DNA from 2 places in the Lactococcus sp. LG606 genome. Region 1 is predicted to be linked to the other one. Evidence: a T-box and tRNA genes for the amino acid it is inferred to sense, from the RefSeq annotation. Region 1 holds a T-box; the other holds one or more tRNA genes.
What was found. The T-box of region 1 lies ahead of J0J35_RS08130 (valine--tRNA ligase). A T-box ahead of a tRNA ligase gene usually reads a tRNA of that ligase, here a tRNA-Val.

Region 1 (15,327 bases):
TTATTTAAACTTATTTTTAAATACAAAGTTTCACTCTTTATTATAGCACATTATATTTGATTTTACATCACTTTTCTACATTTTTTAGATTACACACACTATAAGTTTAAAACCATGAAAAAGAAGCGCTTCACACAAATAGTCATAAAAAAAACAGCTCTAATGAACTGTTTTTTTATAATTAAGCAAGACCTGCTGCTTCAGCAACTTCAGCCGCGAAGTTATTTTCTGCTTTCTCGATACCTTCACCCACTTCGTAACGTGTGAATGCTACAACTTTAGCCCCTTTAGACTCAAGGAAAGCTTCTACTGTTTTGCTGTCATCCATAACATAAAGTTGTCCAAGAAGTGTGTAGGCTTGGTCGACTTTAGTGTTATCAATGATGAATTTTGCAACTTTACCAGGGATGATTTTACCCAAGATCGCTTCTGGTTTACCTTCAGCCAAAAGTTCTTCTTTCATTTCTGCTTCAGCATTTGCAAGAACTTCTTCAGTCAATTGGCTACGTGATCCGTAGGCAAGATGTGGAAGCATTGGTTTGTTTACCAATTTGCGGCTTTCGTTATCTTCATCGATTGTGTGGTTTAATTTAGCTAACTCATCATGAACAAACTCAGCATCCAACTCTTTGTAAGAGAGAACAGTTGGGTTCATCGCAGCGATATGCATTGCAACTGCTTTAGCCAGCTCAGCATCTCCACCTTCAACAACTGTAACTACACCGATACGACCTTGGTTGTGTTGGTAAACACCAAAGGTTTGCGCATCTGTTTTTTCGATAAGTTGGAAACGACGGAATGAAATTTTTTCACCAATTGTCGCTGTAGCTTGTGTGTAAGAATCTTCAAGGCTGATACCTTCTGCAGTTGTCAAAGCCAAAGCTTCTTCATTAGTTGCAGGTTTTTTCTCTGCAATAAGTTCAGCTGTTTCTTTAACGATAGCAACGAATTGTTCATTTTTAGCAACGAAGTCTGTTTCTGAGTTCAATTCGATAAGTGCTGCAGTATTACCATTTACAGCGATACCTGTCAAACCTTCAGCGGCGATACGGTCAGCTTTTTTCTCAGCTTTCGCAATACCTTTTTCACGAAGGAGCTCAGCGGCTGCTTCCATATTTCCATCAGTTTCAACAAGTGCACGTTTAGCATCCATGATACCTGCACCAGTTTTTTCACGCAATTCTTTTACTTGAGCTGCTGTTACTGCCATTGTATAATTCTCCTATTATTATATTTTATAAAAAAACAGGGAGGCGTAGGGCCTCGCCTGTATTATTCATTACAAATTATTTGCCTTCAACGATTTCAGCAAGTTCTTCAAGTGATTCTTCTGAAGCAGCAGTATCTTTAACCGCAAGTTCAGCTTCTACTGAATCTTCGCCTTGACGACCTTCGATGATAGCGTCAGCCATTTTAGCAGTGATCAATTTAACTGCACGGATAGCATCATCGTTTGCTGGGATAATAACGTCGATTGGATCTGGGTCAGCATTTGTATCAACCATTGCTACAACTGGGATTCCCAATTTTTGAGCTTCTTGGATAGCGATTTGTTCATTGTGTGGGTCAACAACGTACATCACATCTGGGATGCGAGGCATGTCAGCGATACCACCGATGAATTTTTCAAGACGTTCGCGTTCTTTGTTCAAAAGAACAACTTCTTTCTTAGGCAATACTTCGAAAGTTCCGTCTTCTTCCATTTTGTTGATTGATTTAAGGCGTGCTACACGTTTTTGGATAGTATTCCAGTTAGTGAGCATACCACCAAGCCAACGGTGGTTTACATAGTATTGACCAGCACGAAGTGCTTCTTCTTTAACAGCTTCTGAAGCTTGTTTTTTAGTACCAACAAAAAGTACTACAGCACCTTCAGATGAAGCGTTACGTACATAGTTGTAAGCATCGTCAACAAGTTTAACTGTTTTTTGAAGGTCGATAACGTGGATACCATTACGTTCTGTGAAGATGTATGGTTTCATTTTTGGGTTCCAACGACGAGTTTGGTGACCGAAGTGAACACCAGCTTCAAGAAGTTGTTTCATTGAAATAACTGACATATTAATGTCTCCTTTTAAAATAGTTTTTCCTCTTTTAACTGTCAGCCAATGCCGCTACACAAGTGCACTACGACACTGTCAAGTCAAAATGTGAAATTATTGCCCATAGACAACAGTACTATTATACACTAAACACTCCCTTATTGCAAGAGCTTGTTGTGTCATTTTGTTGGCTGTCCTATCTTCGCAAATTCCAAGAGATTTAGTTTCCTGAAAACGCTCATTTATGATAAAATAATTATACGAATATTAAATGTTAAAGGAGCCAAGATATGCGTGAAAAAATTCTAGTTGGCGGTTACACTAAGCGTGAATCAAAGGGGATTTATAGTTTTGACCTAGATATTGCAAAGGAAGAACTTTCTAATCTAACTGAAGTTGCTCATGTTCAAAATGCTACTTATTTTGCTTTGGACAAAACAAAACAGCACCTTTACACTTGTGCTGCAGATGAAAATGGTGGCGGTATTGCTGCTCTCAGCTATAAAAGAGGTAAAACAGAGCTTCTCAACTATGTTACTAGTGTTGGCGCACCTCTGTGCTATGTAGCCGTTGATAATAAACGTGGTTTTGTTTACGGTGCCAATTATCACTTAGGGGAAATCCGTGTCTACAAAATTCAAAAAGATGGGTCGCTTACCTTAACAGACACTGTAAAACATGAAGGCGAGGGATCAAAAGTACACCCTGGCCAAGAACGCCCTCACGTGCATTACACAGATCTTACACCTGACGGACGCTTAGTTACTTGTGATTTGGGTACAGATGAGATTACAGTTTACGATGTTGTTGGTGAAGAAGGCAAGCTCTCTCTTGTAAGCCTCTATCGTATGCCTGCAGGTACTGGAGTACGTCATCTTACTTTCCATCCCAATGGTAAGATTGCTTATGCTATTGGTGAGTTTTCTTCTACTGTAACTGTTCTCAGCTATAATGAAGAAAAAGGACGCTTTGCTGCACTGGAAACAATCAGTACTCTTCCAGTAGATTTTGAAGGCACAAAGAGCGCATCTGCTCTCCGTCTTTCTTCCGATGGTGCATTTCTTTATGCTTCAAATCGTGGACATAATTCTATCGCCATCTACAGTGTGAGCCCCTTAGGGACAAAGATAACTTTAGAAGATATTGTAAAAACTGAAGGGGAAACGCCCCGCGATTTCAATTTCAACAGTACAGAAGATTTTATTATCGTAGCACATCAAGATAGCGATAATATTAGTCTTTTCCGCCGTAATAGGAAAACAGGAATGCTCACACTTAAGCAAAAAGATTTTTATAGCCCAGAGGGCACATGTATTTTACCAACACTCTAATGAAAACCGCCCTTAAGGCGGTTTTTTTATCATTAAAATGCAGATAGTATTTTATCAAAAAAAGTTTGTGTGGTTTTACACAATATTATTTGACAGCACTTTCAAAGTTTGTTAAAATAATAACGTGATAAATTTCACAAAGGAGAAATTTAAATATGTCAAGCAAGAATACCAAAAAAGAACTAACAACCGCTGATAAAGCTGTACTTGCGGAAAAAGCAGAGCAATATACAGACGGTCTTGTCAAAAAAGCACATCAAGCCACTTTACAATTTGAAGGCTACACACAAGTGCAAGTAGATAAAATTGTCGCAGCAATGGCCTTAGCGGCAAGCGAACATTCCCTGGAACTTGCGCACGAAGCTCATAATGAAACAGGGCGAGGAATCGTTGAGGATAAGGATACTAAAAACCGCTTTGCTTCAGAATCTGTTTATAATTCAATTAAAAATGATAAAACAGTAGGAGTAATCAGCGAGAACAAAGTTGCTGGCTCAGTAGAAATTGCAGCCCCTTTGGGTGTGCTTGCAGGAATTGTACCAACAACCAACCCTACTTCTACAACAATTTTCAAATCACTTTTAACAGCAAAAACACGAAATGCTATCGTATTCGCCTTTCATCCTCAAGCCCAAAATTGTTCCTCTCATGCCGCACGTATTGTCTACGAAGCTGCCCTAAAAGCTGGGGCACCTGAGAACTTTATCCAATGGGTCGAAGATCCAAGTCTTTACAACACTACTGCACTTATCCAAAACCACGGTATTGCTTCTATTCTAGCTACAGGTGGACCCGGAATGGTTAATGCAGCACTCAAGTCAGGCAATCCTTCACTAGGAGTGGGAGCAGGTAATGGTGCCGTCTTCGTTGATGCTACTGCAAATGTGGATCGTGCAGTTGAAGACCTGCTACTTTCTAAACGTTTTGATAACGGCATGATTTGCGCTACCGAAAACTCTGCTGTAGTTGCTGCAGAAATTTACGATGAATTCCTCGAAAAACTTCAAGCTCACGGTGCTTACAATGTTCCAAAGGAAGATTATTCAGCCATCGAAAAATTTGTTTTTGTTGAGCGTGCGGGTGAGGGCTTCGGAGTAACTGGTCCAGTTGCCGGCCGTCCTGGCCCATGGATTGCTGAACAAGCAGGCGTAAAAGTACCTGAAGGAAAAGATGTTCTTCTCTTTGAATTGGAAGAAAAAAACATTGGTGAAGCTCTCTCTTCTGAAAAGCTTAGCCCGCTTTTGTCAATTTACAAATCTACCTCACGCGAAAATGGTACCGCCATCGTTCAGAAACTTTTGGCTTATCAAGGCGCTGGGCATAATGCGGCTATCCAGATAGGTGCACAAGACGATCCTTTTGTGAAAGAATATGCTGATGCTATTGGTGCTGCACGTATCTTAGTTAACCAACCAGATTCTATTGGAGGCGTTGGTGATATCTATACTGATGCAATGCGTCCATCGCTGACTTTAGGAACTGGTTCATGGGGGAAAAATTCAATCTCACACAATTTGAGTACATATGATCTATTGAATATCAAAACAGTGGCACGTCGTCGTAATCGCCCACAATGGGTTCGTCTGCCAAAAGAAATTTACTACGAAAACAACTCTATTTCTTACCTACAAGAAATGCCTAATATCGAGCGTGCTTTTGTCGTCACAGACCACGGCATGTTGCAATTTGGCTTTGTCGACCACATGCTTGAACAATTGGCCGTTCGTGAAACACAAGTTCAAACTTCAATATATGGTTCTGTAAAACCTGACCCAACACTTTCACAAGCGATTGAAATTGCTCGACAAATGGCTGATTTTAAACCTGACACAGTTATCGCACTCGGCGGTGGTTCTCCACTTGATGCAGCAAAAATTGGCCGCTTGATTTATGAATACTCTGTTCGTGGAGAGGTTGACCTCAATGATGACGTTGCACTAAAAGCTCTCTTTGAGCAGTTGGCGCAAAAATTCATCGATATTCGTAAACGTATCGTCAAATTCCCGCATCAAGATCAAACGCAATTGGTATGTATTCCGACCACTTCTGGTACAGGTTCTGAAGTAACGCCCTTTGCTGTTATCACCGATGATGAAACCCATGTTAAATATCCTTTAGCTGATTATCAACTTACACCTCAAGTAGCTATTGTTGACCCTGAATTTGTTATGACCGTGCCAAAACGTACTGTGGCTTGGTCAGGTATTGATGCCCTCAGTCACGCGCTTGAATCCTATGTTTCAGTCATGGCTTCGGATTATACTAAACCATTATCACTTCGTGCCATTAAGTTAATCTTTGATAATTTGACAACCTCATATCACTACGACCCATCAAAGCCTTCTAAAGAAGGACAAGTCGCACGCGCCAATATGCACAATGCAGCAACCTTAGCTGGTATGGCTTTTGCCAATGCATTTCTCGGTATTAATCACTCCCTAGCCCACAAAGTGGGGGGTGAGTTTGAATTACCACATGGTTTAGCTATCGCTATCGCTATGCCTCACGTCATTAAATTTAACGCTGTAACAGGAAACGTTAAACGTACACCATACCCACGTTATGAGATTTACCGTGCCCAAGAAGATTACGCTGAAATTGCGCGTTATATTGGTCTTACAGGTAAAGATGATGCGGAACTCGTAGACAAACTTATTAAGGAAATTAAAAAATTGACGGACAGCATCGATATCGATGTCACTCTATCAGGAAATGGTGTTGATAAAAACCACTTGGAACGTGAACTCGATAAGCTTGCAAACCTTGTTTATGATGATCAATGCACACCTGGAAATCCACGCCAGCCAAGTATTTCAGAGCTTAAAACACTCTTACAAGATCAATATTAAGCATAAAAAAAGCTGTAATTTACAGCTTTTTTTATTTTTCGAGATAATCTAGCGCATCTTGAATCGTCTTTACAGGTACAATTTTCATATCTGTATTCAACTTTTTAGCTGCCGCAAGCGCTTCTGTGTAGTTATTTGTTGTACCAGAAGCCTTTGTCTGTTCTTCCGTTTCATCTGGGCAAAGGAAAATTTTTGCGCCCGCATTACTTGCTGTAGCAACTTTTTTATCAACGCCACCTATTTGCCCGATGCTGCCATCCTCATTGATCGTTCCAGTACCTGCAATTTCGCGTCCTTGACGTAAATCTTTGCCTGTGATTTGGCTATATATTTCCAAGGTAAACATCATACCAGCACTTGGCCCGCCAATACTTCCAGCATCGATTTTAACTTTAGGGTCTGTCACAACCTGGGTATGATCTACTAAACCAATACCAATCCCTGTTTTACCATTACTCAACTTAATGTACTTACCTGTGGCTTCATGATTACTGCCATCCACACGTGTATATTTGATGGTAACGCTATCCCCAACTTTTTGTTGCGATACATAATCAATCATCTCAGTTGAAGATTTGAAAGTATGTCCATTAACTGCCGTTATCGTATCTGAAAGTTGTAAGTCATTTTTAAAGGTTGAATCCTCAGTGATGCTCAAAACATAAACACCTTGATACTTCATCTCATAAGGTTTCCCTGCCAACTTAAAGGCCTGATAAATAGCCGTGTTTTGCGCTGTCTGCATATAAAACTGGTTGACCAAGTCAAATTGCTGATTGGTCATTCCACCCGTCATCTCTTCACTACTCACAACAGTGGCAAAAGAGTTCGACTTGGAATAAAGCATACTTGCTGCATTGGCGCGAACCATTTCAACTGTCGTTAAATAAAAGTTGCCTTTATGTTCGTCTTTTTTCCCTGCAACATCAACCATTTGGTTAACTGGAATGGTTCCTCCTGGCTGCTCGATATAGTAAGGTAAGGGGAAGAATAAACCCACTACAATAAGAAGCGGTAGCGCGATGGCAAAGAATAGCTTTAGTTTTTTATGCTTTTTTATTTTTTCATTTTTCATGTGCTTTTTTCTCATTCAATGTTTCAATAACATTTGTAGGTAACCATCGACTTAGGTCTTGACCAAAATGATAAAGTTCACGCATTCGGGTAGAACTAATATTTTCGAGTTCTGGTTTTGCAGTCAGTAAGATGGTTTCGACCCCTGTCATTTCACGGTTAAAGTAAATCATATTTTTCTCATAGTCTAAATCAGCCGCATTGCGAACGGACCGAACAAGCGCTGTTACCTCAAGTTTCTCCGCAATATTTACTGTCAGATCACTCGCATGTGCAATGACTGACACATTGGTTAATTGTAAATCTGCTAAGGCTGTTTCGATTAGAGCTACACGTTCTTCTAGACTGAACAAAGGATTTTTAGCTTCATTTTTAAAAATACCGATATAAAGCTTATCAAAAAGCTTACTGGCACGTTCAATGATATCAAGATGGCCTTTTGTGACCGGGTCAAAAGTGCCCGTAAATAAACCGATTTTATCTTTCATAGATGGTTACCTTTGAAATTCCATATACTTTTTCTTTACTTAACGACAAGTGACCGATATTTTCCGGAAGTGTGACCTCCTTATCCGTCTCACAAACCACGACAGCATCATCTGCCAACAAGTTTTTTTTCTGCATTTCTTCTAGGTTAGCAACAATACTTTCTTTCGCATAAGGTGGGTCTAATAAAACTAAGTTGAACTGTCCAGAAAGATTAGCCAAAGCACGTTCTGCTGGCATTTTAAGAAGTTGAAACTTTTTCTCTTCCTTGGTCATCTTAATATTTTCTGCAATCACCAGCTGTGCTGAACGGTCTTTTTCAACCATTACAGCATTGTCCATCCCACGTGATACAGCTTCTATAGCAAGCGAACCTGAACCTGAGAATAAATCCAGAACTCGTCCACCTTCAAAATATGGACCAATCATATTAAAAATTGCTCCTTTAACTTTGTCTGTCGTTGGACGTGTTGTTTTTCCTGCCAATGTTTTCAGTGGTCTACCACCATAATTTCCTGCTACAACTCTCATTGTTCTATTATAGCACACTGTATCTTCTTCGCCCACAAGCATCAAAAAAACCACAGTTCAATGATGTACTGTGGTTTTTGTTTTTATCTCATTTTTGATTAAAGACGTGCGTTCAATTCAGCACTCAATTCTTCAAATCCTGGTTTGCCAAGAAGTGCAAACATGTTACGTTTGTAAGCTTCAACACCTGGTTGGTCAAATGGATTGATACCATTCAAGTAGCCTGAGATCGCAATTGCAAGCTCAAAGAAGTAGATAGTGTAACCTAAAGTGAATTCATCTTGCTCAGGCAAAGTAACGATCATATTTGGAACGTCACCATCTGTGTGTGCAAGGAGAACACCGTCAGCTGCTTTTTTGTTGACAAAGTCAACATCTTTACCTTGCAAGTAGCCAAGACCATCAAGATCTGCTTCAAGTTCAGGAATGTTAATGTTCTTACGTGGTTTTTCAACACGAATAGCTGTTTCAAATACAGAACGTGTACCTTCTTGGATAAATTGACCCAATGAGTGTAAGTCTGTTGAGAAGTTTGCTGATGTTGGATAAATACCTTTTTGATCTTTGCCTTCAGATTCACCTGCCAACTGTTTCCACCATTCTGAGAAGTATTGCAATGATGGCTCATAGTTAATCAAGATTTCTGAAAGTTTACCTTTGCGGTAAAGGATATTACGAAGCGCTGCATAAGCATAAGCATCATTTTCACGTACGTCTGTGGCTGTATATTCTTTGCGCGCTGCGTTAGCACCTTCCATAAGAGCTGTAATATCAGCACCTGATGCTGCGATAGGCAAGAGACCAACAGCTGTCAAAACTGAAAAACGTCCGCCAACTGAATCCGGCACAACAAAAGTATCCCAGTTGTTTGCATCAGCATTAACTTTAACGGCACCTTTTTCTTTATCTGTTGTTGCATAGATACGTTTATTTGCTTCTTCACGGCCATATTTTTTAACCAAAAGTTCTTCAAAGACACGGAAAGCAATTGCTGGTTCAGTTGTTGTTCCTGATTTAGAGATAACATTAACAGAGAAATCTTTATCTGCCACATATTCTACCAAGTCTGAAAGATAGCTTGAAGAAATTGAATTTCCTGCATAAAGAATTTGTGGTGCTTTACGTTCTTCTTTTGATTGAAGATTAACAAAGCTGTTGTTCAAGAAGTCAATTGCAGCGCGGGCACCAAGGTATGAACCACCGATACCGATAACAATAAGAACTTCTGAGTCAGATTGAATTTTGCTTGCTGCTTTTTGAATGCGTGCAAATTCTTCTTTATCATAGTCTTCTGGAAGATCTAACCAACCGATGAAGTCAGAACCAGCACCGGTTCCTTCACGAAGAAGTTTATCTGCGCCATCAACTTGCCATTGAATTTCGTCAAGTTCTTTATCAGCTACAAATGGTTTCAATTTAGAATAGTCAAATTTAATATGTGCCATCTTATATCTCTCCTTAGAGTTTTTTTCTTTGTTTATTTTATCACTTTTCCATAGGTTTAACAAGAAATGAAAATTTAAGATATTGTAAACCTATCTATACCAAAAAGAAAAAGTTCCCACAATTAGGAACTTTTCCACGTCTCATAAACTATTTTTGTAACTCTTCAATACGGGCTTGTGTGCTTTCAAACTTCTCTTGATAGTCTGCTAATTTAGCACGTTCTTTATCTACAACTTCTGCTTTGGCATTTGCCACAAATTTTTCATTAGAAAGCTTACGGTTAACCATATCGAGTTCTTTCTGCCATTTGTCTAGTTCTTTATTGAGACGAGCAATTTCTTCCTCGATATTAATCAAGCCTGCTAATGGAAGGTAGATTTCCGCACCAGTAACAACTGATGACATGGCTTGTTCTGGTGCTGCCACATCCGCTGCAATAGTTAACTCGCTTGGATTAGTGAAACGTCTGATATAAGGCGCCACCTTGTTCAGGAAGGCTTCTTTGTCTGATTTGATCATCATTGGCACGGCTTTTGATAAAGGCGTATTCACTTCCGCACGAATATTACGTACAGCTGTAATAATTTCAATAAGCATTGCAACACCATCTCCAGCTTCTGCATCATCAAATTCTGGACGTACTTCTGGATATTCAGTCACCACAATAGATTTGCCTTCAGCTGTCGGAAGTTTTTCGAAGATTTCTTCTGTGAAGAAAGGCATGATTGGGTGTAGCAGACGAAGCACTTGATCAAGGACATGCACAAGTACTGAACGTGTGACGTCTTTTTCTGCTTCATCATCGCCAAACATTACTTCTTTAGTCAACTCAAGATACCAGTTGGCAAACTCATCCCAAATGAAATTATACAGAATATGACCTGCAACACCAAACTCAAATTTATCCATTTGTTCCGTAACACGCGCAATTGTATCGTTCAAACGTGTGAGAATCCAGCGATCGGTAACATTACCTGCTGTTTTCGCTGCCACTTGGTCAAGATGAGTAGAAATTTCTTCTGCTGTGATATCTCCTGCATTCATCAGGATATAGCGTGAAACATTCCATATCTTATTGATGAAATTCCAAGCTGCATCCATTTTGTCGTAGCTGAAACGCACATCTTGTCCAGGAGCTGAACCATTGGACAAGAACCAACGCAAAGCATCGGCACCATATTTTTCAATCACATCCATTGGGTCAATACCATTCCCCAAAGATTTGGACATCTTGCGTCCCTCTTCATCACGAATCAAACCGTGGATAAGTACATTATTAAATGGTGCTTTTCCTGTAAACTCAAGTGATTGGAAAATCATACGCGAAACCCAGAAGAAGATGATGTCATAGCCCGTAACCAAGGTCGATGTAGGGAAGTAACGTTGGAAGTCTTCTGCCTTTTCATCCGGCCAGCCCATAGTTGAGAAAGGCCATAAGGCTGAAGAGAACCATGTATCAAGTACGTCTTCATCTTGAACCCAACCTTCACCTTCTGGGGCTTCCTCGCCAACATACATTTCGCCAGCTTCGTTGTACCATGCAGGAATTTGATGTCCCCACCAAAGTTGGCGTGAAATAACCCAGTCGTGTACATTTTCCATCCATTGGAGGAAAGTGTCGTTAAAACGTGGAGGATAAAACTCAACCGCATCTTCTGTTTTTTGATTTGCGATTGCATTTTTAGCCAACTCTTCCATCTTAACGAACCATTGTGTCGATAAGCGAGGCTCAACCATTACGCCTGTACGTTCTGAGTGCCCAACGGAGTGCATCATTTTCTCAACTTTAACTAAGTTGCCGAGCTCATCTAATTTTTTAATGATAGCTTCGCGGGCCTCAAAACGATCCATACCATTAAATTCGCCTGTGAGCTCGTTCATTGTACCGTCAGCATTCATTACATTAACTTGTGGCAAGTTATGACGTTGACCAACCAAGAAGTCGTTAGGATCATGGGCAGGGGTAATTTTAACCACACCTGTCCCTTTTTCCATATCTGCGTGTTCGTCACCAACAATAGGAATTTCTTTGTTAATGATAGGGAGAATAACACTTTGACCAATGTATTTGGCATAACGTTCATCTGCTGGGTTAACAGCAACAGCAGTATCTCCAAAGAAAGTTTCTGGACGTGTTGTCGCTACTTCAAGTGCACCTGAACCATCCGCCAAAGGATAAGTTATGTGATAGAAGGCACCTTCGACATCTTTATGGATAACTTCAATATCAGAGAGCGCAGTCATGGCCTTTGGATCCCAGTTAATGATAAACTCACCACGGTAAATCCAGCCCTTTTTGTAAAGTTGAACAAAAACTTTGCGGACTGCAGCAGACAAACCTTCGTCTAGAGTAAAACGTTCACGGTTATAATCAACAGAGATACCCATTTTACCCCATTGTTCTTTGATGGTTGAGGCATATTCGTCTTTCCATTCCCACACCTTGTCTAAGAATTTCTCACGGCCTAAATCATAACGGGAAATACCATCTTCAGCTAAACGCGCTTCCACTTTGGCTTGCGTTGCAATTCCTGCATGGTCCATACCTGGCAACCAGAGGGTATCGAAACCTTGCATACGTTTTTGACGGATGATAATATCTTGCAAGGTTGTATCCCAAGCATGTCCTAAATGAAGCTTCCCTGTTACGTTTGGTGGTGGGATAACGATACTATAGGGTTTTGCTTTTTTGTCACCTGAAGGGGCAAAAACACCTTGTTCGAGCCATTTTTCATAGCGCCCTGCTTCGACTTCAGCAGGATTAAATTTTGTTGATAATTCTTCTGTCATTTATTTTTCCTTTCGGTATGAAAACAGTTAATAATGTCGAGGGAGAAGTTCAAGAGTATGTCAATAAAAAAATACCGCACCTAAACATCCAAAATAGGACGCTCACGCGCGGTACCACCTAAATTCCTGCCTTTTTTAAAGCAGACACTTAATTTTATTTAACTGACCACAATGCAACCTTCACAAGCTTCATCTGAAATCTCACAGCGACCGATTTCTCTCTCAAAGACTAGACTTGTTACTCCTCATTTAGTGTTTTTATTCTATCAGATTTGTCAGTTTTTTGCAAGGTCGCTCAGCGTTCTTTGATTATTTCTAAGAAATGCTCTAAACCTTCTATTTTTTGCATTTGTCGATTACAGTTCACACTATCAACACAGATATATGTTCCGTTCTTAGTATAGGTACCATCAGAACCTCTTTTAGTGATTGCTAAAAATTGTGTCACTTGGCTTGTTTTTTGACAAATCGCACAGATATTTTTTATACTTCCAGAAGTCGTCCCATAAAAACCTCGTCCGTCACTTGTCACGATATATTTTCGCTGACTGGAAATTTCATTCCAAGCAAAATAGGTGAGTTCTTTCATGTCCCAAGATGCTTGAGCTGGAACTTTAAGCTTTTTGACCTTCCTAAAAATCTTTTTAATCTGACTTTCAGATGGTAAGGCAAAAGGTTCAACTAAATTCTTTAAATGGAGCAAATCTCGTTCTGCTTGCTCTTTAGTTGTTTTACTGTCAGCAATTCTCTCTAAAAAGTCCCCGACTTCTTTTGCTTTCGAGAGCTCTTCTATTTCAGCTACAGTTTGAGCATAAACTGCTTCTACTGTGGCTTTTTCATTAACCGAATGATAAACATTAATGAGATCAAAGGTAAGGTATTTTATTCTGTTGTATTCGTATGCTTTCATTTTTTCTCCTTAACTATCCGCTAAGTGAGAATATTGTTAACTTAGCGGTAAACTTATGCGAGAGCAGTTACTCGCACTTGTTTACCAACCATAGGATTTAATTCCATAAAACCCTCCTTATTACTTAAAAAGTTTTTGTACCTAAGTCTGGTACCTCATGGAAATCTTTACCTGCTTTATAGTTTTCAAATTTCCCTTGAATAAATTGATAGGCATCGAGACGACTTTCATAACGAATAGCTGCTTCTTTTGCTTCAATTTTTTTATCTTCATGCGCAATTTTTTCTGCGGCTTTCATTGCAATTTCTGAAAGTTGAACCTGTTGGTCCACCCACTCACTAAAATCTTTTAAAAATTTTTCTTTATATTCCATTTTTATTCTCTTTTTGGTTTGATTAAATGATAACTGTTCTCAATCATCTGTTTCGCTTGTTTCTCTGAAACGTCACCACCAAAATGAATGTCATTCCAGTGTGTTTTATTCATGTGCCAGGCTGGGCGTATTGAGTCAAAAGATTCACGCAGTTCCTCATTGACTGAAGGTAAACCTTTGACAGCCAAAACAAGCTCGCCTTCACGCTCCGAGATGTAGACAAAAGATTTTTTATTTTTTAGATGCTTCACTACAATCGTCGCTGGCCCTTTTTCCATCTTTGCAAAAGGTGTATCTGCAAAAGTTGGACCAAGCGCTAAGCAAAACGATAGCCAGTTTTCTTTATTCATCTCATTCTCCTAAAAGGAGTTGATAAGCGAAGCGATCTCCTTCGTAGAAAACCATACCGCGCTTTTCAAAGCCCTCACGTTCAAAGACTGCCTGCATCACTGCATTAGCTGGATGCGTATCCACGCGGAAGTCCTTATATCCGCGTGCTTGCATCAGAGTAAAGATGTTTGAAAAAAGATATTTTGTCAGACCCAGACCACGGTATTGGTCAGACAGTGCTAAACAATGGACAGTGACATAGTCTAAGCTATCATTTAACCACTCACCGTTATAAATTTTCGTATATTGCGTATCTTCGCCAGTAATGATCGCACAAAAGCCTGCAACTTTTTCATCTACAATCAAAACATAACCGACATCTTCCTGAATGAAATTTTCAATATCACTTTGTGCAGGATACTCAGCTTGCCATTGATCACTCCCGGATTTGCCCAGAAATTCTCGCGCTTGAGCAATAATCGGCATAATGGTTATAACATCCGCTTTGGTTGCCTTTCTTAAATAAATCATGCTTTTCCTCTCCGCTCAAACTAAACGCCCTATTTTATTTTCTTTTTCTACGTGGCTTGTCGTATCCTTGCTTGGGTTTTTCTGCACGAAAAGGTGCTGCTAAAGGTTGGGCAAGTTTACGCATTTTTACTACCGCTTCAGTACGTGCTGTATGTGGGAACATATCGACAGATTGGATATATTCGATGCTGTAAAATTGCGAAAGGATTACTAAGTCTTTTGCTAAAGTCGAAACATTACAAGACACGTAAACCAGTTTTTCTGGTGTATAAGTGGTGATTGTTTCCAACAAAGCATCATCCAATCCTGTACGCGGTGGATCAACGATAAGGGCTGTGGCTCTATGGCCTGACTTATACCAGTTAGGAATGATACGCTCCGCCTTACCTACTTCATAGTGACAGTTTTTAAAGCCAAGACGTTTTGCATTGATTTTAGCATCTGCGATAGATTCTGGCGTAATATCCATTCCGTGGACAGATTTTACTTTCTTGGCCACACCAAAACCGATTGTCCCAACGCCACAGTAGGCATCAATCACACGGTCATCTTTTTTCGGATTTAGCGCACGTACAGCTTCACCATAGAGGACATTAGCTTGTTCTGAATTGAGTTGATAAAAAGCACGTGGTGA
Region 2 (15,327 bases), 300 kb from region 1:
AACCCCGGGAGGGGAGTGAAATAGCACCTGAAACCGTGTGCCTACAAGAAGTTCGAGCCCGTCAATGGGTGAGAGCGTGCCTTTTGTAGAATGAACCGGCGAGTTACGTTATGATGCGAGGTTAAGCTGAAGAGGCGGAGCCGTAGCGAAAGCGAGTCTGAATAGGGCGCTTTAGTATCATGATGTAGACCCGAAACCTAGTGACCTATCCATGAGCAGGTTGAAGGTGCGGTAAGACGCACTGGAGGACCGAACCAGGACACGTTGAAAAGTGTTTGGATGACTTGTGGATAGCGGAGAAATTCCAAACGAACTGGGAGATAGCTGGTTCTCTCCGAAATAGCTTTAGGGCTAGCGTCGCAATTTAAGTGTATTGGAGGTAGAGCACTGTTTGGATGAGGGGCCCATCTCGGGTTACCAATTTCAGATAAACTCCGAATGCTAATACACATGTGCGGCAGTCAGACTGCGAGTGCTAAGATCCGTAGTCGAAAGGGAAACAGCCCAGACCACCAGCTAAGGTCCCAAAATATATGTTAAGTGGAAAAGGATGTGGGGTTGCACAGACAACTAGGATGTTAGCTCAGAAGCAGCTATCATTCAAAGAGTGCGTAATAGCTCACTAGTCGAGTGACCCTGCGCCGAAAATGTACCGGGGCTAAACATATTACCGAAGCTGTGGATTTAATATTAATTAAATGGTAGGAGAGCGTTGTAATCAGCGATGAAGGTATACCGTGAGGGGTGCTGGAGCGATTACAAGTGAGAATGCCGGTATGAGTAGCGCAAGATAAGTGAGAATCTTATCCACCGTAAGACTAAGGTTTCCAGGGGAAGGCTCGTCCGCCCTGGGTTAGTCGGGACCTAAGGCGAGGCCGAAAGGCGTAGTCGATGGACAACAGGTTGATATTCCTGTACTAGTATTGTTAGTGATGGAGGGACGCAGTAGGCTAAAGGGAGCCAGTTAATGGATTCTGGTCTAAGCAGTGAGGTGTGGAATGTGTCAAATGCATTTTCCTTTAACATTGAGCTGTGATGGGGAAGCAACTACGGTTGCGAAGCCCTTGATGTCACACTGCCAAGAAAATCTTCTAGCGTTAATTCAATACTACCCGTACCGCAAACCGACACAGGTAGTCGAGGCGAGTAGCCTCAGGTGATCGAGAGAACTCTCGTTAAGGAACTCGGCAAAATGACCCCGTAACTTCGGGAGAAGGGGTGCTGTAGAAATACAGCCGCAGTGAAAAGATCCAAGCAACTGTTTATCAAAAACACAGCTCTCTGCTAAACCGCAAGGTGATGTATAGGGGGTGACGCCTGCCCGGTGCTGGAAGGTTAAGAGGAGGGGTTAGCTTAGGCGAAGCTCTGAATTGAAGCCCCAGTAAACGGCGGCCGTAACTATAACGGTCCTAAGGTAGCGAAATTCCTTGTCGGGTAAGTTCCGACCCGCACGAAAGGCGTAATGATTTGGATACTGTCTCAACGAGAGACTCGGTGAAATTTTAGTACCTGTGAAGATGCAGGTTACCCGCGACAGGACGGAAAGACCCCATGGAGCTTTACTGCAGATTGATATTGAGTACCTGTGAAGCATGTACAGGATAGGTAGGAGACTTTGACCTTGGGACGCTAGTTTCAAGTGAGTCGCTGTTGGGATACTACCCTTGCTTCATGGTTGCTCTAACCCACACGCATAATCGGCGTGGGAGACAGTGTCTGTCGGGCAGTTTGACTGGGGCGGTCGCCTCCTAAAGAGTAACGGAGGCGCCCAAAGGTTCCCTCAACATGGTTGGAAATCATGTGTAGAGTGTAAAGGTATAAGGGAGCTTGACTGCGAGAGCTACAACTCGAGCAGGTAGGAAACTAGGGCTTAGTGATCCGGTGGTACCGCATGGAAGGGCCATCGCTCAACGGATAAAAGCTACCCTGGGGATAACAGGCTTATCTCCCCCAAGAGTTCACATCGACGGGGAGGTTTGGCACCTCGATGTCGGCTCGTCGCATCCTGGGGCTGTAGTCGGTCCCAAGGGTTGGGCTGTTCGCCCATTAAAGCGGCACGCGAGCTGGGTTCAGAACGTCGTGAGACAGTTCGGTCCCTATCCGTCGCGGGCGTAGGAAATTTGAGAGGATCTGCCCTTAGTACGAGAGGACCGGGGTGGACTTACCGCTGGTGTACCAGTTGTTCCGCCAGGAGCACCGCTGGGTAGCTATGTAGGGAAGGGATAAGCGCTGAAAGCATCTAAGTGCGAAGCCCACCTCAAGATGAGATTTCCCATTCTTTATGAATTAAGAGCCCTGAGAGATGATCAGGTTGATAGGCTGGAAGTGGAAGTCCTGCGAGGGATGGAGCGGACCAGTACTAATAGCTCGAGGACTTTACCAAGTAATAGAACATATGAGTTCAGCTTTACTTATTTATCAAGAGATTGTTATTTAGTTTTGAGTGTTCAATACATTCAGACCATGATTTGGTATTCATTGCATAGGAGATACACCTGTTCCCATGTCGAACACAGAAGTTAAGTCCTATTACGCCGGAAGTAGTTGGGGGTTGCCCCCTGCGAGATAGGGTAAATGCCAAGTGATTGGGAGTTTAGCTCAGCTGGGAGAGCATCTGCCTTACAAGCAGAGGGTCAGCGGTTCGATCCCGTTAACTCCCATAGGTTCCGTAGTGTAGCGGTTATCACGTCGCCCTGTCACGGCGAAGATCGCGGGTTCGATTCCCGTCGGAACCGTTTCAAGTTGATAGACTTGAAAGGTAATAAAAGAAATAGACTCGTTAGCTCAGTTGGTAGAGCATTTGACTTTTAATCAAAGGGTCGCTGGTTCGAGCCCAGCACGGGTCATACTTTAACAATAGGTTGAGGTATAAAGCGTAAAAGAACTTGTCAAGCGGATGTGGTGAAATTGGCAGACACGCTAGATTTAGGTTCTAGTGCTTTAGGGCGTGGGGGTTCAAGTCCCTTCATCCGCATTTCTTTTATAGCCGACTTAGCTCAGTTGGTAGAGCATCTGATTTGTAATCAGAGGGTCGCGTGTTCGAATCATGTAGTCGGCATTCCTTTAACTGTTGGACCTAGTGTAGTGCAGCTAGAGGTATTTAGAAAGTTTTTCTTTCTTTAAGCGTTGCGAACGTAGTTCAGGGGTAGAACACAACCTTGCCATGGTTGGGGTCGCGAGTTCGAATCTCGTCGTTCGCTTTGAAATTAAATATTATGCACCCGTGGCTCAACTGGATAGAGTACCTGACTACGAATCAGGCGGTTGCAGGTTCGAATCCTGCCGGGTGCATTGATTTCTGAATGAAATCATGATGATAATGAACTTTATCTCGGGAAGTAGCTCAGCTTGGTAGAGTACTTGGTTTGGGACCAAGGTGTCGCAGGTTCGAATCCTGTCTTCCCGATTGATAGATTATTCTATCAGAAATTTTTGGCGGTGTAGCTCAGCTGGCTAGAGCGTTCGGTTCATACCCGAGAGGTCGGGGGTTCGATCCCCTTCGCCGCTATTATATTTTACAGCTGGATCTTTAGCTCAGTTGGTTAGAGCTCTCGGCTCATAACCGAGCGGTCGTTGGTTCGAATCCAACAAGATCCACTTTTTGGAGGATTACCCAAGTCCGGCTGAAGGGAACGGTCTTGAAAACCGTCAGGCGGGTAAAACCGTGCGTGGGTTCGAATCCCACATCCTCCTTTCCTTTGGCTCGGTAGCTCAGTTGGTAGAGCAATGGATTGAAGCTCCATGTGTCGGCGGTTCGATTCCGTCTCGCGCCATTTGCGGGTGTAGTTTAGTGGTAAAACCTCAGCCTTCCAAGCTGATGTTGTGAGTTCGATTCTCATCACCCGCTTAAAAATTTTCTGGGATATAGAAGATTTTTTAATAATTTGGGAGCATAGCTCAGTTGGTTAGAGCACTGTGTTGATAACGCAGGGGTCCGAGGTTCAAATCCTCGTGTTCCCATAGATGTTTATAATATCTATATATTGTGAATAACTGGTGGGGAGTTACTCAAGAGGCTGAAGAGGACGGTTTGCTAAATCGTTAGGTCGGGAAACCGGCGCGAGGGTTCGAATCCCTTACTCCCCTTCCGTACAACGACTATTGTTGAATAGTCGTTTTTTATGCTTTATGTAGAATGTTTAAGATGAGAGGGGGTTATATGGCTTTTCTTACGAACGAAGAAGTAACCGAGTTAAAAAATCAGGTAAATATTGCTGATTTAATTTCACAATATGTGCCTCTCACTAAGTCTGGAAAGAATTATTTAGGGCTATGTCCTTTTCATGGGGAAAAAACACCAAGCTTTAATGTCAATGCTGATAAAGGGTTTTATCACTGTTTTGGTTGTGGAAAATCTGGCGATGTTATTGATTTTATAAAAGATTATAAACAAGTTGGTTTTGTGGATGCAGTAAAAGATGTTGCGAGTTTTGCTGGAATCACCTTAAATATTGAGAATGATTCTACTGCAGAAAAAGATAATCCTCATGCAATGCTTTATGATATAAACAATCAAGCTGCACGGCTTTATAATATTGTTTTGACTTCGACAGAAATCGGTGAAAAAGCTCGGCTTTATTTAGAAAAACGTGGGATTACTTCTGAGATTATCAAGCAGTTTAATATCGGCTTAGCACCAGACGAAAATGATTTCATTTTTAAAAATCTCTCTGGAAAATTTGATGAAAGTGTTCAAGCGAATTCCGGGCTTTTCAACTTTTCAAGTAACAAGGTTTTTGATGCTTTTCAAAACAGAATTATGTTTCCACTCAAAAATGAGTACGGGCATGTTGTGGGATTTTCTGGCCGAAAATGGCAAGAAAATGATACAAGTAAGGCAAAGTATATTAATACAAGTGCAACAAAAATCTTTGATAAATCTTACGAGCTTTATAATTTGGATAGAGCAAAACCAGTTATTTCTAAAACACGTGAAGTTTACTTGATGGAAGGTTTCATGGATGTTATTGCAGCTTATAAAGCGGGTGTATATAATGTTGTGGCGACTATGGGAACAGCCTTAACTGATAAACACGTAAAGCGTTTAAAAAAAATAGCTAAAAATTATGTTCTTATCTATGATGGCGATCAGGCAGGTCAAAATGCAATATATAAAGCAATTGATTTGATTGGTGAAGAGAAGACACAGATTGTTCGTGTTCCAGAAGGCTTGGATCCAGATGATTACAGTAAAAAATATTCTTTAGAATCATTAGCTGGTCTGATGGAAAACAGCAGGATACAACCGACAGAATTTCTGATTGATTATTTGAAACCTGAAAACCTTTCAAATCTGCAAAACCAATTGGATTTTATTGAGCAAATGGCGCCTGTTATTGCAAGGGTTTCGTCAATTACAGCACAGGATGCTTTTATAAGAAAATTAGTTGAGATTTTACCTGATTTCGAGTATAATCAAGTAGAGCAATCTGTCAATTTAAAGCGTGAAAACGTCCTTAAATCAAGGGCAGAAGCGGGAAATTTTGAAGAGAGTTTTGGGAGATTTTCGGAAGAAGATTTTTCGAATTATCCTGATCCTGGTTTTATTGCAACGGAGCAAGATTATTATGGTGATTTTCCTTCTGGTCAAGAGGCTGCTAAAACTGTACAACAGCCGCAACTTCCAAGTTTATCACGAAGTGAACGGGCAGAGGAACAACTTTTGAATCGCATGATTTATCATCAGAGTATTCTTCAAAAATTTGCGGAGGATGAAACTTTTCGCTTTGTCCATCAGCGTTACCAGAACCTTTTTGACAAAATCATACTTGAGGTTATGAGTTTTGAAGAAATTGATCCTTCTCACTTTGGTACCTCATTAGATACCGATGAGAAAAATTTATTTTATCAAATCTTAAGTCTTGATTTGCCAGATGAGACAAGTAGTCAGGAGCTCGAAGATTTGGTGGCCGTTTTTGCAAAGGAAATGGAGCAAATAAAGTTTAGTGAATTGCAAAAACAACTAGAGAATGCCCAAAAAGTAGGCAACAAGGAACGTGAGCTGGAACTCACAATCCAAATCATTAATCAGAAGAAAAAAATATAAGCTATTGCTTATATTGTTCATTGGGGAGGATTAAATTGGCAAGTAATAATAAAAAAAGAATCAGTCAAATTGCAAAAGAAACTGGAATCACTAACAAAGCTTTAATCGCAAAAGCACAAGAGCTTGGTATGGCGGTTAAATCGCATTCAAGTTCTATTTTTGAAGCTGAAGAAGCAAAACTCCTTGCGGCAATGGATTTTAAACCAATTATTGTTGAAAAAGTTGATGTGGAAGAGTTAAAAGAAAAAGGTTCTAAACATGTAACTTCTGTTAAAGAAAAAGCGGCCAAGAAAATCGATATTAAAGATTCGGATACTTTTGACAATAAGGCTTTTGATAAAGCAGTAGCAGCTTATATTACAAAACGTAAACCTCTCGAAGAAGCTTTAGATGATGAAATTACAGATGAGCTTGTGGTGAAGTTTGGTTTGGAAGCCGAAGCTATCGAAGATTTGCTTCAACAAATCCAAGATGCAGGTATTTCTATTGTTGATAAAGAAGGAAATCCTAGTCCATTAGCTTTGCAAGCTGAAGAAGAAGAAAAGCTTGATGATAATGCCATGGATGAAATCGTGACAAATGTCCGTATTGATGATCCTGTCCGTATGTATCTTAAGGAAATCGGACGTTATCCATTGATTTCGCTTGAAGAAGAAACAAAACTTGCGGAAGCTATCGTGGCAGGTGGTGATGAAGCAGAATTTGCCAAACAAATGCTTGCGGAAGCCAATTTACGTTTGGTTGTTTCAATTGCAAAGCGTTATTCTGGACGAGGGATGCAATTCCTGGATTTGATCCAAGAAGGAAACATGGGACTTATGAAAGCTGTGGACAAATTTGACCATACGAAAGGTTTCAAATTCTCAACTTATGCGACCTGGTGGATTCGTCAAGCAATCACACGTGCGATTGCTGACCAAGCACGTACAATTCGTATTCCTGTCCACATGGTCGAAACAATCAATAAGTTAATCCGTGTACAACGTAATCTTTTACAAGAATTAGGTCGTGATCCTTTACCAGAAGAAATTGGTAAAGAATTGCACATGACACCTGATAAAGTTCGTGAAGTCTTAAAAATTGCGCAGGAACCTGTATCATTGGAAACACCTATTGGTGAGGAAGACGATTCACACCTTGGAGATTTCATTGAAGATGATGTGATTGAAAGTCCGGTAGACTATACCAACCGTATCTTGCTTCGTGAACAGCTTGATGAAGTTATGGATACCTTAACGGACCGCGAAGAAAACGTATTGCGTATGCGTTTTGGACTTGATGATGGACGTATGCACACACTTGAAGATGTTGGTAAACAATTTAAAGTGACACGTGAACGTATTCGTCAAATTGAAGCGAAAGCGATTAAAAAGTTACGTCATCCTCGTCGTAGCAAACCATTGCGTGACTTTATGTAATATAAAAAACTCTCTCGACAGATGTCGAAGAGTTTTTTCTTATAATTGAAAAAGAATATAGTACAAAAGATTTGATAAATTTGAGAGAAGTGATATAATAAAAATTATTAAAGGTCAAAAAAGGTCAAACTTTAAATAAAAGAAGCCAGACATGATTCTTTAATTCTAAAAAAATAAGTTAAAATAAAGAAAAGACGTAACCACAAAGGAGGAAGAGATGCTCTGCCAAAATTGTAAAATAAACGAAGCGACAATTCACCTTTATACAAATGTGAATGGCCAGCGTAAGCAAGTGGATTTATGCCAAAACTGTTATCAAATTATGAAATCAGGTGGTCAAGAAAGCTTGTTTGCTGGAGCTACAAATATTTCGAATAATGATGATCCTTTTAATCCATTTCCAGATATTTTCCAAGCCTTACATGGTAATGATCAAGGTCGGACAATGACACCTCCAACACAAGCGGGTGGTCGAGGCCCAGGAGGTCCACAAAATCCTCGTGGAAGTCAAGCACCTAAAGGACTTCTTGAAGAATTCGGAGTCAACATTACTGATGCTGCACGTCGTGGAGAAATAGATCCTGTTATTGGACGGGATTCTGAAATTACACGTGTTATCGAAATTTTGAATCGTCGAACAAAAAATAATCCTGTTCTTATCGGTGAACCTGGTGTTGGGAAAACAGCAGTTGTTGAAGGTTTAGCCCAAAAAATAGTTGATGGTGATGTACCACAAAAACTACAAAATAAAGAAGTTATTCGTCTTGATGTTGTCAGTCTCGTCCAAGGTACTGGTGTGCGTGGGCAATTTGAAGAGCGTATGCAAAAACTGATGGAAGAGATTCATAAACGTGATGACGTTATCCTCTTCATTGATGAAATTCATGAGATTGTGGGCGCAGGCTCTGCTGGGGAAGGAAATATGGATGCTGGAAATATCCTTAAACCGGCTTTAGCACGTGGAGAACTCCAACTTGTTGGAGCAACAACCCTCAATGAATATCGAATTATTGAAAAAGATGCAGCGCTTGAGCGTCGGATGCAACCTGTTAAAGTTGATGAACCTTCTGTAGATGAGACTATCACAATCTTACGTGGTATTCAAAAACGTTATGAAGATTATCATCATGTAAAATACTCAGATGAAGCAATCCTAGCTGCTGCAAATCTGTCTAACCGTTATATTCAGGACCGTTTCCTTCCCGATAAAGCAATAGACTTGCTGGACGAAGCGGGTTCGAAAAAGAATCTGACCCTCAAATTTGTTGATCCTGAGGACATAAAGAAACGTATTGAGCAAGCAGAGGCGCAAAAAAACGAAGCCATGCAACGTGAAGATTTTGAGAAAGCAGCTCATTTCCGTGATCAAATCGCTAAGCTTCGTGAGCTTCAAAGCCATGAAATCTCAGATACTGACATGCCAAATATCACAGAAAAAGATATTGAAGCAATTGTTGAAGAAAAGACACATATACCTGTAGGTGATTTGAAAGAAAAAGAACAAACACAGCTCATTAATCTAGCTGAAGACTTGAAAGAACATGTTATCGGGCAAGATGAAGCGATTGATAAAATTTCTAAAGCTGTGCGTCGTTCGCGTGTCGGACTTGGAAAGCCTAATCGTCCTATCGGTTCATTCCTCTTTGTTGGACCTACTGGTGTAGGGAAGACCGAACTTGCAAAACAATTGGCTTATGAGCTTTTTGGCTCAAGAGATAGCATGATTCGCTTTGACATGTCGGAATACATGGAAAAACATAGTGTGGCTAAGTTGATTGGTGCTCCTCCAGGATATGTGGGGTATGAAGAAGCAGGTCAGTTGACAGAACGTGTGCGCCGTAACCCATACAGCTTAATTTTATTGGATGAGATTGAGAAAGCTCACCCGGATGTAATGCATATGTTCTTGCAAATTCTTGATGACGGGCGTTTGACAGATGCGCAAGGTCGTACAGTTTCCTTCAAAGATGCCATCATCATTATGACATCGAATGCTGGTACAGGTAAGGTTGAAGCAAGTGTTGGTTTTGGCGCTGCACGTGAAGGACGTACGAATTCAGTGCTTGGAGAGTTGGGTAATTTCTTCAGTCCAGAATTCATGAACCGTTTTGATGCTATCATTGAATTCTCAGCATTGAGCAAAGAAAACTTGCTTAAGATTGTAGATTTAATGTTGGATGAAGTAAATGCTCAAATCGCTCAAAATGATATTCATCTTGACGTCACACAGGCGGTTAAAGAAAAACTCGTTGATCTGGGCTACGATCCGAAAATGGGAGCACGCCCATTACGTCGTACCATCCAGGATAATATCGAGGATGCTATTGCTGATTTTTATATCGAGCATCCTGAGTATAAAGAATTACTTGCAGATTTGGTTGATGATAAGATTGTTATTGTGAATAAGCCTGAAGAAGTAAAAGGCACAGCGGATACATCTGATACTGAAGATGAGGAGAAATAAAAAAAGATAAGACCGGTTGATGGTCTTATCTTTTTTTGTTAAAGTAAGGTAAATATGAAAAATACAAATCAACTTAAACAAGAGATAAAAACTTTTTTATTAGAAAAGGAATGTTATGCAACATATAACCATTGCATAACTGTTGGTGACTATGCTGAAGAAATAGGACATGCATTTCTAAATGAAGCAGAAAGAGAGCAAGTAAAAATGGCAGGATACTTACATGATATTTCTGCTATTTATCCCAATAATGAAAGAATTTTTGTAGCAGAAGATATGAAGATAAAGCTATTTAAGGAAGAAAGACAATTTCCTCTGATTATTCATCAAAAAATATCAAGGATAATGGCTCAAAGAGAATTTGGTATCCAAGACGAAAAAATTCTTTCAGCAATTTCTTGCCATACTACCTTGAAGAAAAAATTTTCAAAGGTTGATTTAGTTTTATTTGTGGCTGACAAAATAAGATGGGATCAAGAAGGACAACCTCCTTATCTAAAGGAAATCACTCAGGCGCTAAATTATTCTTTTGAAGCAGCAGCCTTTGCTTATATTGATTATATTTTGAAACACGATATAAAAGTTATTCATCCTTGGCTTTTAGAAGCTTATGAATTTTTAAATCTGAGAAGAATTGGTTAATGAAAAAACTTTATCTTTGGTGCATATTCCTTATATTTTTCGTGCTAATAAATAACTAAAAATACTTTTAGGGGGAATACTTATGCTCTGGAGAATTTTAAACGAAGAAGATATGGCTCGGAAATATGATCAAGAAACGTCTTCAAAATACACAGCCTTTAATCAAGTCAATAATTATTTTATTGGAGCAATTAGTGGATTTGTGATAATAATCGCTCTCCCCTCATATATTTTCCTTTTTTACCCTGTTTACCTTATAATAACAATTATCCTTAATGTTCAAGACTATAGGATAAGAAAAAGGAAACTTGAAAAATTATTAAAATAAAAAAGAATAAGCTTTTTAGACTTATTCTTTTTTATTGGGGGAAATTATTGGACAATCAGAAGTCCATCTTTGACAGCCCAAGGTTCTTTTTCATTGATGTGATCGTAGAACATTATACCATTTGTATGGTCGATCTCATGTTGGACACACATTGAAGGGAAATCTTTCAGACGAATCTTGTGTTTCTCACCATTTTTGTCATAGTATTCTACAGTTACACGCGCGTGACGGATAACCAGACCAGGGACTTCACGATCGACAGAAAGACAACCTTCACCAGACTCAATAGCTGCATCTTGAACAGAGTGACTTACAATTTTAGCATTATACATGATTTCTGCCAACTTATAAGCTTCTTTAGGTGCAACTTCATTACCATTTTCATCTACTTCTGGATCGTTAGGGATAAGGACAGCGATAATTTTTTTGGCAATATCGAGTTGATTGGCTGCTAAACCAACACCTGGACGGAGCTGCATTTTTTCCGCCATTGCTGGATTTTGTGAATTACGGAGAAATTCCATCATTTTTTCGCCTAGAATGATATCTTCATCAGACAAGGGTAAGCTTACTTCATCAGCAACAGTACGTAGCGTTTCGTTTCCTTCACGGACAATATCGTCCATGCTAATCATATGACTTGCTTTGATTAATTTTTCTTGTACAGACATTTTTTTACTTCCTTGATATATTATTACTATTAGTTAATTATATCATAAATTTTCAGTCAAAAATGTTAAAATTGATTAAAGAGAAGGTTTATAAGGGGGCAGAAATGAAAACTTATAGAAAAAATACAGCAGCAATCATTTTGAATGCAGAAAATGAAATTTTACTCTTTCAACGTGCAGATTTGCCACAAATTTGGGGTTTCCCACAAGGAGGAATTGAGACAAGTGAAACCCCTGAACAAGCCGTGGTAAGAGAACTTGAAGAAGAGATTGGTACGCAAGATTTTGAAATTATAGGGAAATATCCAGAACTATTACGGTATGATTTTCCAGAAGGTATGACTTTTCCTGATTGGAGCTATGATGGACAAGAGCAACAGTATTTTCTTATCCGACTTTATCCCGAGGCTTCTATAAATGTAAAAACTGGTCATCCTGAGTTTATCAGCTATAAGGCTGTGCCTTTTGCAGATATTGATTTTAATGCATTTAGTTTCAAAGCCGACGTATACCGAAAGGCCCTCACTTATTTTAAAAAAGAATTTAAGGAAATAAAATGATAGAACGTATAACAGATAATAAATTTGATCTGGTCAGCAAGTATGAGCCAGCTGGAGATCAAGGACAAGCTATTGAGACGCTTGTAGAAAATATTGAAAATGGTGAAAAAGCGCAAATTTTACGAGGAGCTACTGGTACAGGTAAAACATATACCATGAGCCAAGTTATTGCGCGGACAAATAAACCTACCTTAGTTATGGCACATAATAAGACACTTGCGGGTCAGCTTTACAGTGAATTCAAAGAGTTTTTCCCTAATAATGCTGTCGAATATTTTGTCAGTTACTATGATTATTACCAACCTGAAGCTTATGTGCCTTCTTCAGATACTTATATTGAAAAAGACAGTTCTGTCAATGATGAGATTGATAAACTGCGTCATAGTGCAACAAGTTCCCTTTTAGAGCGCAATGATGTCATTGTCGTTGCTTCTGTTTCATGTATTTATGGTTTGGGTTCTCCTAAGGAATATCAAGATAGCGTCGTCAGCTTACGTCCTGGACTGGAAATCTCTCGTGATAAATTACTCAACGATTTAGTGGGCATCCAGTTTGAACGTAATGATATCGATTTTCAACGTGGTCGTTTTCGTGTACGTGGAGATGTTGTGGAAGTATTCCCAGCATCACGAGATGAGCATGCTTTTCGTGTTGAATTTTTTGGTGATGAAATTGACCGGATCCGTGAAATAGAAGCCCTGACAGGACAAGTTTTAGGCGAAGTAGACCATCTTGCTATATTCCCGGCTACTCACTTTATGACTAATGACGACCGTATGGAAGAGTCCATTGCCAAGATTGAAGCAGAACTTCAACAGCAATTAAAGGTCTTCCGTAGTGAAGGGAAGCTCCTTGAAGCGCAACGTTTGGAACAAAGAACCAACTACGATATTGAAATGCTACGTGAGATGGGCTATTGTAATGGCGTCGAAAACTACTCGCGTCATATGGACGGCCGTACCGAAGGGGAACCACCTTTCACTTTACTTGATTTCTTCCCTGATGATTTCATGATTATGATTGACGAAAGCCACATGACGATGGGTCAAGTAAAGGGAATGTATAATGGTGACCGGGCGCGTAAAGATATGCTGGTTAATTATGGTTTCCGTCTGCCTTCAGCCTTGGATAACCGTCCGCTTCGTCGGGAAGAGTTTGAAAGTCATGTACATCAAATTGTCTATGTTTCTGCCACACCTGGTGACTATGAAATGGAGCAAACAGAGACAATCGTGGAGCAAATTATACGTCCTACAGGTCTTCTTGATCCTATCGTGGAAGTTCGGCCAATGATGGGGCAAATTGACGATCTCTTAGGAGAAATCAATGCGCGTGTTGAAAAAGATGAACGTGTTTTTGTAACAACCTTGACGAAAAAGATGGCTGAAGATTTAACTTCCTATTTCAAAGAAATGGGTGTAAAAGTTAAGTACATGCACAGTGATATCAAAACTTTGGAGCGAACAGAAATTATTCGTGACTTGAGATTGGGTGTTTTTGATGTATTAGTCGGTATTAATCTTTTACGTGAGGGGATTGATGTGCCAGAAGTTTCTCTGGTTGCTATTTTGGATGCGGATAAGGAAGGTTTCTTACGTAATGAGCGTGGCTTGATTCAAACCATCGGACGTGCTGCACGTAATTCTAATGGACGTGTCATCATGTATGGTGATAATATTACACAGTCTATGCAACGTGCAATGGATGAAACGAGTCGTCGTCGTGAAATTCAAATGGCATATAATGAAAAACATGGGATTGTGCCACAAACCATTAAGAAAGAAATTCGTGATCTGATTTCAATTACGAAACGTACCGAAAGTGGAGAAGTTGAAGAAGTTTCGGCTGAAGCAATGACGAAAAAAGAACGTAAAGCATTACTTAAAAAGCTGGAGAAAGAAATGGCGGAAGCTGCAGGAGCGCTTGACTTTGAATCAGCTGCGCAGTTACGAGACATGATTTTGGAAATTAAGGCTTTAGATTAAATAAAAAAAGAGCAGGTGCTCTTTTTTTATTTTTCTTGTTCAGCGGCTTCATCCACGATGAAGGTAAACTCACAAGTTGTTACTTTCTTGCCATCAACATATGCGGCAGCATCAGCCTTACCTACTTTGCCGCGGAATTTAGTGATTTCAAATTCGAGTTTCATTACATCACCAGGAACAACTTTTTGACGGAATTTAGCTTTGTCGATGCCACCAATATAGGCCATTTTTCCTTGGAATTCTTCTTTTTTAAGAATCAAGATAGAACCGGCTTGAGCTAAACTTTCCAAAATCAAAACGCCTGGGAAAGTTGGGTTGCCAGGGAAATGCCCATTAAAAACTTCTTCGTTAATTGTAACGTTTTTTGTTGCAAGAATCTTATTTTCTGAGATTTCGTCAACATAATCGATAAACATAATAGGATAACGGTTAGGAATAACTTCCATTACTTCTGTCGCTGTCATAGCATACTTTGAATTTGTCATATTAATAGTACCTCATATTTTATTTGTACTATCTCATTATATCACTATTTTTATTGTTTTATGTATAAAAACATTAAAATGCTCCTTGGATTGCTACTATAGACCATGGAGAAATTCGATAGAGGTATAACTAGAGCCAAGCATGGCAAATTTTTAGAATATTAAACTTAGATGTTTATTACTAGAAAAATTGAAGACACTAGTGCTATACTATTTGAGTAAAGATTACTTTAACATAAGCTCTATCTCTCAGCCACCCTTGGTTTGAGAGATTTTTTTATTCAGCTTGCTTTATAGCTTTGATAAAGCGGGCAGTAATCTCATGAGGACGTGTAATTGCTCCACCAACAACTTGAGCGAGCACACCAAGTTCCTGAATTTTTTTAGCCTGCTCGGGAATATGGATACCACCTTCAGCAATCACCGGAATATTGCTGTCCAAGAGTGACTGAATAAGCTCAATATCAGGTTGAGGTCGTTCTTTTGTTGCCTCAGTATAACCAGAAAGTGTGGTTCCGACAAAGTCACAACCAGCTTCATAGGCCGCTTTTCCAGCAGCAAAAGTATCAATATCTGCCATTAGCAATTGATGAGGATATTTTTCCTTCACCTGATGAACAAAATCTGCCATACTTAAACCATCATGACGTTCACGCAGTGTACAATCTAGGGCAATTACGGCGATATTAAGGCTAGCTAACTCATCAACTTCCTGCATAGTTGCAGTA

Region 2: it encodes a tRNA-Val, which carries the amino acid that the T-box ahead of J0J35_RS08130 (valine--tRNA ligase) is inferred to sense. The anticodon was not compared.

Annotation. Positions count from the first base shown of each region.
Region 1 covers NZ_CP071301.1:1,644,121-1,659,447, forward strand. The annotation lists gene tsf (translation elongation factor Ts) at 182-1,210, opposite strand; gene rpsB (30S ribosomal protein S2) at 1,287-2,060, opposite strand; gene J0J35_RS08100 (lactonase family protein) at 2,333-3,373, shown strand; gene adhE (bifunctional acetaldehyde-CoA/alcohol dehydrogenase) at 3,529-6,222, shown strand; gene J0J35_RS08110 (SepM family pheromone-processing serine protease) at 6,254-7,297, opposite strand; gene coaD (pantetheine-phosphate adenylyltransferase) at 7,287-7,784, opposite strand; gene rsmD (16S rRNA (guanine(966)-N(2))-methyltransferase RsmD) at 7,774-8,313, opposite strand; gene J0J35_RS08125 (glucose-6-phosphate isomerase) at 8,412-9,758, opposite strand; gene J0J35_RS08130 (valine--tRNA ligase) at 9,907-12,549, opposite strand; T-box leader at 12,641-12,811, opposite strand; gene J0J35_RS08135 (FusB/FusC family EF-G-binding protein) at 12,845-13,459, opposite strand; gene J0J35_RS08140 (DUF1912 family protein) at 13,584-13,832, opposite strand; gene J0J35_RS08145 (MmcQ/YjbR family DNA-binding protein) at 13,835-14,182, opposite strand; gene J0J35_RS08150 (GNAT family N-acetyltransferase) at 14,184-14,693, opposite strand; gene rlmD (23S rRNA (uracil(1939)-C(5))-methyltransferase RlmD) at 14,728-15,327, opposite strand, start outside.
Region 2 covers NZ_CP071301.1:1,345,075-1,360,401, reverse strand. The annotation lists rRNA gene J0J35_RS06780 (23S ribosomal RNA) at 1-2,383, shown strand, start outside; rRNA gene rrf (5S ribosomal RNA) at 2,468-2,583, shown strand; tRNA gene J0J35_RS06770 (tRNA-Val) at 2,588-2,660, shown strand; tRNA gene J0J35_RS06765 (tRNA-Asp) at 2,663-2,735, shown strand; tRNA gene J0J35_RS06760 (tRNA-Lys) at 2,774-2,846, shown strand; tRNA gene J0J35_RS06755 (tRNA-Leu) at 2,893-2,974, shown strand; tRNA gene J0J35_RS06750 (tRNA-Thr) at 2,986-3,058, shown strand; tRNA gene J0J35_RS06745 (tRNA-Gly) at 3,129-3,200, shown strand; tRNA gene J0J35_RS06740 (tRNA-Arg) at 3,218-3,291, shown strand; tRNA gene J0J35_RS06735 (tRNA-Pro) at 3,333-3,406, shown strand; tRNA gene J0J35_RS06730 (tRNA-Met) at 3,435-3,508, shown strand; tRNA gene J0J35_RS06725 (tRNA-Ile) at 3,524-3,597, shown strand; tRNA gene J0J35_RS06720 (tRNA-Ser) at 3,604-3,693, shown strand; tRNA gene J0J35_RS06715 (tRNA-Phe) at 3,701-3,773, shown strand; tRNA gene J0J35_RS06710 (tRNA-Gly) at 3,777-3,847, shown strand; tRNA gene J0J35_RS06705 (tRNA-Ile) at 3,887-3,960, shown strand; tRNA gene J0J35_RS06700 (tRNA-Ser) at 3,999-4,086, shown strand; gene dnaG (DNA primase) at 4,160-6,046, shown strand; gene rpoD (RNA polymerase sigma factor RpoD) at 6,082-7,464, shown strand; gene J0J35_RS06685 (ATP-dependent Clp protease ATP-binding subunit) at 7,682-9,928, shown strand; gene yqeK (bis(5'-nucleosyl)-tetraphosphatase (symmetrical) YqeK) at 9,983-10,570, shown strand; gene J0J35_RS06675 (hypothetical protein) at 10,653-10,898, shown strand; gene def (peptide deformylase) at 10,943-11,569, opposite strand; gene J0J35_RS06665 (RNA pyrophosphohydrolase) at 11,674-12,129, shown strand; gene uvrB (excinuclease ABC subunit UvrB) at 12,126-14,114, shown strand; gene fabZ (3-hydroxyacyl-ACP dehydratase FabZ) at 14,141-14,599, opposite strand; gene J0J35_RS06650 (N-acetylmannosamine-6-phosphate 2-epimerase) at 14,877-15,327, opposite strand, start outside.